Regions from separate parts of the Erwinia sp. PME.40.26/001 genome, predicted to be linked through region 1. Evidence: riboswitches for the same ligand, from Rfam matches in the RefSeq annotation. Region 1 holds a riboswitch; each other region holds the start of a gene.

Region 1 (3,274 bases):
GTCAGCGTGTCGAGCGCAGAGAAGGGTTCGTCCATCAGCACAACGGGGCGGTTCTCATACAGGGTGCGGGCGATGGCCGCACGCTGGCGCATGCCGCCGGAGAGGGCGGCGGGATGAAGGCCGGCATAGTCGTGCAGCCCGACGCGCGCCAGCAGGTGGTCAGCCCGGGCACTGTCAACGGGCTCCCTGCGCAGCCGCGCGCCGAGGGTGACGTTGTCGCGGATCGACAGCCACGGATAAAGCAGATCTTTCTGACCCATCCAGGCGATGCGCCCGGCCAGCGGCAGGCCGTCGCTGCCGCAGACCGAACCGGCATCGGGCGGGAGCAGCCCGGCAATGATCTTCAGCAGGCTGGTTTTGCCGCAGCCGCTGGCCCCCAGCAGCGCAACAAAACGCCCGGCGGGAATATCCACGCTGAGATCGCTGAAGAGCGGGCGCGGGCCGAAGCGCAGCGTCAGATGGCGAACCGCGATGCCCGGCGGTGGCGAAGCGGAATGGGCGGTCACGGGGTCGGTACCGCGTTGAGTCCCATCTGCCAGAAAGCCGACTCCAGGCGGGTAGCGGTGGTAAAAATCTCGGACAGGGCAGGGAAGCGGCTGCCGGCTCCCCGCTGCTGGCCGACCGTTTCCAGCAGTGCAAGGGCGGCACGTACCCCGGTCAGGTAGTCCGGGTCCGCATAGTTGCGGATCCAGGAAGCGTAAGGGCTGCCTGCCAGCACCGTGCGGGGGGAGGCCAGCAGGCCCAGGCCGATTTCGGCATACCCTGCCACACAGGGGAGCAGGGCGGCCAGCAGATCCAGCGCATCCCCTGAGTGACCGATATCCAGCACGTAGCGGGTGTAGTTCATGGTTTCTGCCGCCTCCGGTTCAGCGGCCATCTGTGCCTCGTTCAGCCCCCAGCTCTCGCAGTAGCGGACGTGCAGCGGCAGTTCGCTGACAATGGCATTGAGCGAGGCGGTAGCGGCACGCATCTCCGGCAGCGTGCGCAGCTTGCTGACCAGCAGCGCCCAGGCACGGGCAAAGTGGATCAGAAACAGGTAATCCTGGGTCAGATAGCGGCGAAAGGCGGTTTCGGGCAGCGTGCCCGTTGAGAGCTGCTGAATAAACGGATGCGCCACATAGTCCTGCCAGTCGTTGCCCGCCTGCTGGCGTAAACGTCCGTACAGGCCGTGGCTGAAATCGACAGGCTCAATGGTGTTCGACACAGAATCCCCTCATTTAAGTGGCGATCCAGGTGCGCGGAGGTGTGATCAGGCGAGAATAATGCCTACCCGTCCCTTCGCTGGCATGACCCAGATCAGGTTCAAAGGGTTCGGCTTATTACGCCATCTCAGCCCATACAGGACACCCCTCGGAGTGAATTGTTATACGATAATTCATTTTGGATAGCAATCCTTGCCAGCTGGCGAGATAGCGCGTACTTATACTGAATTGATTCGTTTTATCCTGTTGAGAAACCCTATGAAAAGTATTGGATTCCTGTCATTCGGTCACTGGACACCGTCCCCGCAGTCCGGCACCCGTTCAGCCGCTGACGCCCTGCTACAGTCTATCGACCTGGCCGTGGCGGCGGAAGAGCTCGGCGCAGACGGCGCGTATTTTCGCGTCCACCACTTCGCCCGTCAGTTAAGTTCACCCTTCCCGCTGATGGCCGCCGTCGGGGCGAAAACCCGGCGCATTGAGATTGGCACCGGGGTGATCGATATGCGTTACGAGAACCCGATGTATATGGCGGAAGATGCCGGTTCCGCTGACCTGATTTCAGGGGGGCGTCTGCAGCTGGGCATCAGCCGGGGTTCCCCTGAACAGGTGATCGACGGCTGGCGCTATTTTGGCTATCAGCCTGCGGAAGGGGAAAACGAGTCGGATATGGCGCGTCATCACACCGAAGTGCTGCTGGATGTGCTGCGCGGCGAAGGCTTTGCCAAACCGAACCCGCAGCCGATGTTTCCTAACCCGCCGGGCATGCTGCGCGTGGAGCCGTTCTCTGAAGGGCTGCGCGACCGCATCTGGTGGGGGGCGGGCTCCAATGCCACGGCGGTGTGGGCGGCCAGGCTGGGGATGAATCTGCAAAGCTCGACGCTGAAGGATGATGAAACCGGCGAACCTTTCCACATTCAGCAGGCGGCACAAATCCGCGCCTATCGTGAAGCGTGGAAAGCCGCGGGACACCTGCGTACGCCGCGCGTCTCGGTCAGCCGCAGTATTTTTGCGCTGGTGAACGAGAAGGATCGGGCGTACTTCGGCAACAGCGGTAAAGAAGGGGATAAGGTGGGGTATCTTGATGAGAAAACCCGGGCGATTTTTGGCCGCAGCTACGCCGCAGAACCTGACCGGCTGATTGAACAGCTGGCGCAGGACGAAGCGATTGCCGAAGCCGATACGCTGCTGCTCACCGTGCCGAATCAGCTGGGGGTGGATTACTGCGCACACACCATTGAAGCGATCCTTAAGCATGTGGCGCCAGGGCTGGGATGGCGTAACTAAGCGGGGGCTGGGGAACCGCCAGGCGTGCCTGGCGGTGACGTCAGCGTTAAAAGAGGTATTTCGCCCGCACGCGTGCGCCGTAACGTGGCTGATGATTTCCCCGATCGTCATCGGCGGCATTCAGCCATGACGCGTAACCGCCAAGATAGACCGTGAAGTTGGGCATATCGAGGATATCGGGAAGCTGCCAGGAGGTATGCAGGGTATGAATGTCGTAGCGCCCCGGCTGGAAGATAGCGCAGTCAGCGGTACACTCCTCACTGACACCGGACGCTGAGAATTCCGTGATATTATTATGGGCGTAGATATAGCCCAGTTCGACACGATGCCAGAGAGCATTAATCCCGGCGCTAAAGTCGGTTTCCTCCCGGGCATCCATATAGGCCGTATTCACGTTCACCACGGTGCCATTCTGCGGGTTGTTCTTTAACGTATTCCACGTCATGGTCAGCCCGTAGCCGGTGCGCTCCGACTGATCGCGCCAGCGGCCGTCACGGTCGGTATAGCCATAGGCGTTATTCACGATATTGCTTTCCATGGCGGCGGCGACGGACCAGATATCGGATCGCCATGCCACGACCGGGCGCACGTACATCACATTTTTCTGGTTTTCCATCGTGCGGCCGTGATAACGCTGATCCACATACAGCGCGCTGCCATCCTCAATCAGGGTGTTCACTTCAACGTACCACTTATCCCAGGTTTGGCTCAGCAGCAGGTTACCGCCGCTGTTACTGCGGCCACGCGCCTCCTTCATCATGTAGATATAGCCGTAGCCGTCGCTGTAC
Region 2 (3,274 bases), 290 kb from region 1:
CCAGGTTTTCCTGCAGGTGGGCAACGGATGATGTTCCCGGGATCAGCAGGATGTTAGGTGAACGGTGAAGAAGCCAGGCCAGGGCGACCTGCAGGGGTGTGGCGTTGAGCTGTTCGGCAACGCGGGTCAGCGTAGCAGACTGAAGCGGATTAAAACCGTTAAGCGGGAAGAAAGGCACATAGGCAATCCCTTCCCGGGCCAGCGCATCAATCAGCGCATCATCGGTGCGGTGTGCCAGGTTGTAATGATTCTGAACGCAGACGATCTCGCAGATTGCGCGGCCTTCGGCAATTTGCGCCGGGGTGACGTTGCTCAGACCAATATGCTTGATCAGCCCCTGTTGCTGTAGGGCGGCCAGCGCCGTCAGCGGTTCTTCAATGGAACCTTCCTGCGGGCGGGCGGTATTAAACATGATCCTGAGATTGACCACATCCAGCTGCGCCAGCCCCAGGTTTCGCAGGTTGTCATGGACGGCATTGACCAGCTCCCCGGGGGACATGGCCGGGATCCATCCGCCTTTTTTATCTCTCAGCGCCCCAATTTTGGTCACCAGCGTGAGGTCATCAGGATAGGGCGCGAGTGCCTCGCGGATCAGTTTGTTGGTGATATGTGGGCCGTAAAAATCACTGGTATCAATATGATTGACGCCGGCCGCCACTGCTGCCCTGAGAACCGCCAGCGCGCGGTCAGGATCGTTGGGCGGGCCAAAAACGCCGGGGCCTGCCAGCTGCATTGCGCCATAGCCCAGTCGTTTTACCTGACGCGAACCCAGAGAGAAGAGGCCGGATGTACGGATGTTGTGCATAGTCATTTCCTGAAGGAGAGGTGGGATAACACAAGGAACAGCGAGGTTTAATCTTAAGCCCGCGCATCACGTCCTATCCATGCTATAAAGTCCGTATTATCTTTTTAATCGTCCAAAATTAATCATGGATCCTCTTTCTGATATTCTCGCGTTGCTCAAGCCACAACGGTATGTTTCCGGCGTCCTCGACGTGGGCGGAGACTGGGCGGTGCGTTTTCCGCCTAACGCAGGCATCAAATGTTATTCAATGGTGTCGGGCGGCTGCTGGCTGTCTGTCGAAGGGGGACCCGACCCGGTACGATTGTCGGCGGGGGACTGCTTCCTGCTTCCTACCGGACGTCCCTTTGTTATGGCCAGCGACCTGTCACACCCGGCGACAGACTGGGCGGTGGTGTTTGCCGCCCCGCGCGCCGGCGGGGTGATCCGTCACAACGGCGGGGGAGACTGCCTGATGACCGGCAGCCGCTTCTTCCTGGACGACCCCCACGCCACGATTCTGCTGACCATGCTGCCAGCGGTGATCCATCTGCGGGCGGAAAATGACCAGGCGACCCTGCGCTGGCTGGTTGCGCAGATGATGGCCGAGCTGGATGAACAGCGTCCGGGACATGCCCTGATCGCTGAACATCTGGCACATATGATACTGATACAGGCGCTGCGGCAGCATATGGAGTCGGGCGGTAAAGGGCACGCGGTGGGCTGGCTGTATGCCCTGGCCGATCACCAGGTGGGTGCGGCGCTGCAGGCCATGCACGCCGATCCGGCTTATCGCTGGACGCTACAAACGCTGGCACAGCGTGCCGGTATGTCCCGCTCGGCCTTTGCGCTGAAGTTTAAAACAAAGGTCGGGTCCTCAACGATGGACTACCTGACCCGCTGGCGCATGCTGCTGGCCGGGGACAAACTGCTGAATACCGACCTGCCCATTTCTGCGCTTGCTCCCTCGCTGGGCTATGAGTCTGAAAGCGCCTTCAGTACCGCCTTTAAACGCACGATGGGCTGTTCGCCGCGTGACTATGTGCGGCGTCATTCCCCGCCGGGGGGCAGATCGCGCTGAAGATACCCTGATGACCGACGGCAGGGCAGCACGGCCCGGGGCTTGCCAATACTCTGCCACTTCCTTATGCTGGCACCGACTGTAAAAAATCATCACTGACTCGGGGTGCCCTTCTTTGTGAAGGCTGAGAAATACCCGTATAACCTGATCTGGATAATGCCAGCGTAGGGAAGTCAGATGCCCGACCGGCATCGCCTTCTTGATCGCCGGTTGGGAGCGAAGAATGATCCAACCTCAAGACCTCAGCCACACCGATATGGCGCATTCCCTGCGGCTGTATCGTCAGCATTCCCCTCTGACCCACTGTATGACCAATGATGTGGTACAGGCCTTTACGGCTAATGTGCTGCTGGCGCTGGGGGCTTCCCCGGCAATGGTGATCGATCCGCAGGAGGCGGCACAGTTCAGCCCTGTTGCCGATGCCCTGCTGGTGAATGTCGGTACGCTGACCCGCAGCCGCAGCGAAGCGATGCTGGCGGCCATTAATGCCGCCAGGCAGGCCGGGCGTCCCTGGACGTTAGATCCGGTAGCCGTTGGCGCACTGGACTTCCGCACGGCCTTCTGCCAGCAAACGCTGGGACTGAAACCGGCCGCTGTCCGGGGGAACGCTTCCGAAATCATGGCGCTGGCCAGGCAGAGCGTCAGCGGCCGGGGCGTCGACAGCCGGCATGCCTCCACGGCGGCGCTGCAGGCGGCTGTTTCGCTGGCGCAGGAGACAGGCGCGATTGTGGCCGTCACCGGTGAAACCGATTTTATTACCGATGGCCTCCGTACCCTGAGCGTGGGCGGCGGCGACCCGCTGATGACGCGGGTGGTAGGGACCGGCTGTGCGCTGTCGGCGGTCGTGGCCGGCTTTGCCGCACTGCCGGGCGACCGCCTCACACATGTGGCCAGCGCCTGCCGCGTGGTGTCGCTGGCCGGTGAGCGTGCGGCCGCAGCGGTGGACGGGCCAGGCAGTTTCATTCCGGCCTTTCTTGATGCCCTGTACCGGCTGAACCCGGAGGTGCAGTGATGAAAAGGATTAACGCGCTGACAATTGCCGGTACTGACCCCAGCGGTGGGGCAGGGATCCAGGCTGACCTGAAAGCATTCTCCGCGCTGGGTGCGTATGGCACCAGCGTGATCACCGCGCTGGTGGCGCAGAACACCACCGGCGTGCAGTCGATCTGCCGCGTTGAGCCGGCGTTTGTTGCCGCGCAGCTGGATTCCGTTTTGTCGGACGTGCGCATCGACACGATTAAAATTGGCATGCTGTCAGAAAGCGCCATCGTCGAGGTGGTGTCCGGGCGGTTGAAACAGACCCGCGTTCCCTGGGTGGTGCTGGATACGGTGATGCTGGCCAAAAGCGGCGATCCGCTGCTGTCGCCCGAGGCGGTGAGTACGCTACGGGATCGGCTACTGCCGCAGGTCTC
Region 3 (3,274 bases), on a different contig from region 1:
CTGCCGGAGGCCGCAAGCGCCTGCTGCAGGATCGCCGGAGAGGGGTACCCGGCGGTACCGAGCAGAAAACGTGACTGGGGTACAAAATCATAAAACATCGTTTATCCCCCCTGCATGGGTGACAGGACTTCGAGTTCACAGCCTGATGTGATCGGCTGCGTTTCATAGCGGGCGCGGGGCACGAACTGTCCATTTAACGCGCTGGCGACACAGCCTGCGTCAATCTGCTGTTCGCGCAGCAATTCCGCCAGGGTGCGGGCGGCAGTATCGACCGGCTGGCCGTTAAGCTGAATTTTCATATCAGGTTTTCCTGTATCAGTTGCTGCATCAGGTTTTCCGCCATCACTGGCGCGAGAAGAAAGCCGTGCCGGTACATGCCGTTAACGGACCAGACGCCGTTATGGCGATGAATGGCAGGGACATTATCAGCGTAGGCCGGACGCAGCCCGGTGCCGCTTTCCAGCACTCTGGCTTCGGCCAGTGCCGGGTGGATGGCGTAAGCGGCACTTAGCAGCTCCATCATGGCGCGGGCGCTGATCGGGCTGTCATCGTGGCTTTCCACCATGGTCGCCCCCAGCATAAAGCGCCCCCCCGTGCGCGGTACGAGGTAACAGGGAAAGCGGGGATGGAGTAAGCGGATGGGCCGGGAGAATTGCACCTCATCGCTGTGCAGGATCAGCATTTCGCCGCGAACGGCGCGCAGTCCCGGCTGTTCGTGGGCAGCGTGGATCCCCCGGCAGTCAATAACCGTGCCGCCGGGCTTGTCCTGATGGAAGTCAACGCCGTGTTGAAGCAGGCTGGCCCGCAGCTGCTGCAGCGCGCTGCGCGGGTCGAGATGGGCCTCGCCGGCAAAGAACAGCCCGCGGGCAAAGCGCCCTTCCAGGGCGGGTTCCAGCGTGACCGGTTCCACCCACTGATGGGCGTGCGTCATGCGCGAAAAACGGGTGAGTTCAGGCGCGTCGCGCGGGGGGGCGACTACCAGGGTGCCCTGATGCTCCACGCCTTTGACACGTGCAGACCACCACGGGGCAGACCGCTGGCCCAGCTCAACAACCTCCGCCGGGGCGCTTTCGCCTTCGCACCAGGGGGCCAGCATTCCGCCTGCCCAGTGGGATGCCGCATCATGCCGCGGTGAAGTGATCACCTCCACGGCCTGGCCGTGCTCTGCCAGCATCGTGGCGATGCACAGCCCGGCAACGCCGTCACCGATCACAGACCAGCGGCTCATGAGGTAAGGATCCTGACAGGGAGAAGGGGGGTTACCAATAGCGTCACGTTAGCCTCTCAAAACTAGATGAGACCCGTGATAAGGATAAGGAAAAAGGCTGAGGCGGAATAAACACAGGCCTTCGCGCGGGTACGCTGGGTGGCCGGCTGGCCCGTCATCAGGGTACGCGTCTTCCTACGCCAGTATCAACTGGGTCAGGTTCTAAGGGTCGCTACGCCGCGATAAATCGCTCATTAGCCTCTCAGTCTCTCTGGCGAGACTCCCCTGACAGGAAATAGTTTTATTTTACCGGGTGGGAATCGTCAAGCGATATGCGGTTTTAATGGGGAAAAAGACGGCAATTTGAGACGCTGAAATTTTTTTAATTGAATGCTCAATCAATAAAAACTATCATTCGTGCTTCTGTTTACACAAAATTTACTTTCCGGAGGCGATTTGAGTCAAGAGTTATAACGATTAATCAATAAATTACACTAATATTCATCCTGATGGTTCTCCCAGTGTAATTAGCGGATATACGGCGGATTTTACCCAGTATGCGCTAATGCGCGCTTCGCAGAGCGGACTTCAGGTTCTTTCCCTGATCATTTTTTGCGGAGACATTATGCCGACGACTGAAATACCAGGAAAGCCTCAAAAAGATCGTATCAACCCCGTGGTTTTCTACACCTCAGCAGTATTGATCCTGCTGTTCTCCATGACGACTATTCTGTTCACTGATTTTTCCGATCGCTGGATTAATCGTACCCTCGACTGGGTATCCAACACCTTCGGCTGGTATTACCTGCTGGCCGCCACGCTGTACATCGTGTTCGTTATCTTTATGGCCTGTTCCCGCTTTGGTTCCATTAAGCTCGGTCCTGAGCAGTCCAAGCCCGAGTTCAGCCTGATGAGCTGGGCAGCCATGCTGTTTGCCGCCGGTATCGGTATCGATCTGATGTTCTTCTCCGTCGCCGAGCCGGTCACGCAGTATATGATGCCGCCAGAGGGCCAGGGACAGACGATGGAAGCCGCGCGTCAGGCGATGGTCTGGACGCTGTTCCACTACGGTCTGACCGGCTGGTCCATGTATGCCCTGATGGGCATCGCCCTGGGTTACTTCAGCTATCGCTACGGCCTGCCTCTGACCATTCGTTCGGCCCTGTACCCTATTTTCGGTAAACGTATTAACGGGCCAATCGGTCATACCGTGGACATCGCCGCCGTGCTCGGGACGATTTTTGGTATTGCCACCACATTGGGCATCGGCGTTGTGCAGCTGAACTATGGCCTGAAGGTGCTGTTTGATGTGCCGGAAGGACTGACGGCGCAGGCCGGGCTGATCGTGCTGTCGGTCATCATGGCCACTATCTCGGTCACCTCTGGCGTGAATAAGGGCATTCGCTTCCTGTCAGAGCTCAACGTGCTGCTGGCCTTTGGTCTGATCCTGTTTGTGCTGTTCGTCGGTGATACCAGCTTCCTGCTGAATGCGCTGGTGCTCAACGTCGGGGATTACATCAACCGCTTTATGGGCATGACGCTGAACAGTTTCGCCTTCGATCGTCCAACGGAATGGATGAACAACTGGACGCTGTTCTTCTGGGCCTGGTGGGTCGCCTGGTCACCGTTTGTTGGCCTGTTCCTGGCGCGTATTTCCCGCGGCCGTACTATCCGCCAGTTTGTGGTAGGGACGCTGACCATTCCATTTATCTTTACCCTGCTGTGGCTGTCGATCTTTGGTAACAGCGCCCTATACGAGATTATTCACGGCAATATGGCCTTCGCTGAAGAGACCATGGCGCACCCGGAGCGCGGCTTCTACAGTCTGCTGGCGCAGTATCCTGGCTTTACTTTCAGCGCCTCGGTGGCCACCATCACCGGCCTGCTGTTCTATGTTACCTCCGCGGACTCCGGTTCACTGGTGCTGGGCAACTTTACCTCGCGTCTGGCGGACATCAACAATGATGCGCCAAACTGGCTGCGTATCTTCTGGTCGGTCACCATTGGCGTCCTGACGCTGGGAATGCTGATGGTTAACGGCGTGACGGCGCTGCAGAAGACCACGGT

Evidence for each region. A riboswitch is a leader RNA that binds a small molecule or an ion and turns the genes downstream of it on or off. The one in region 1 is predicted to bind thiamine pyrophosphate.
Region 2: it holds a riboswitch for thiamine pyrophosphate, as region 1 does, so the genes downstream of both, thiM (hydroxyethylthiazole kinase) here and ACZ3HG_RS05260 (TenA family protein) in region 1, are expected to answer to the same signal.
Region 3: it holds a riboswitch for thiamine pyrophosphate, as region 1 does, so the genes downstream of both, ACZ3HG_RS18775 (FAD-dependent oxidoreductase) here and ACZ3HG_RS05260 (TenA family protein) in region 1, are expected to answer to the same signal.

Annotation. Positions count from the first base shown of each region.
Region 1 is NZ_JBVHNP010000001.1:1,069,785-1,073,058, reverse strand. Features, by position in the region: gene ACZ3HG_RS05265 (ABC transporter ATP-binding protein) at 1-506, opposite strand, end outside; gene ACZ3HG_RS05260 (TenA family protein) at 503-1,192, opposite strand; TPP riboswitch at 1,257-1,361, opposite strand; gene ACZ3HG_RS05255 (LLM class flavin-dependent oxidoreductase) at 1,461-2,486, shown strand; gene ACZ3HG_RS05250 (carbohydrate porin) at 2,533-3,274, opposite strand, start outside.
Region 2 is NZ_JBVHNP010000001.1:1,363,532-1,366,805, reverse strand. Features, by position in the region: gene ACZ3HG_RS06530 (aldo/keto reductase family oxidoreductase) at 1-805, opposite strand, end outside; gene ACZ3HG_RS06525 (AraC family transcriptional regulator) at 930-1,862, shown strand; TPP riboswitch at 1,954-2,050, shown strand; gene thiM (hydroxyethylthiazole kinase) at 2,086-2,874, shown strand; gene thiD (bifunctional hydroxymethylpyrimidine kinase/phosphomethylpyrimidine kinase) at 2,874-3,274, shown strand, end outside.
Region 3 is NZ_JBVHNP010000008.1:49,122-52,395, forward strand. Features, by position in the region: gene ACZ3HG_RS18765 (thiazole synthase) at 1-98, opposite strand, end outside; gene thiS (sulfur carrier protein ThiS) at 102-299, opposite strand; gene ACZ3HG_RS18775 (FAD-dependent oxidoreductase) at 296-1,228, opposite strand; TPP riboswitch at 1,383-1,504, opposite strand; gene ACZ3HG_RS18780 (choline transporter) at 1,833-3,274, shown strand, end outside.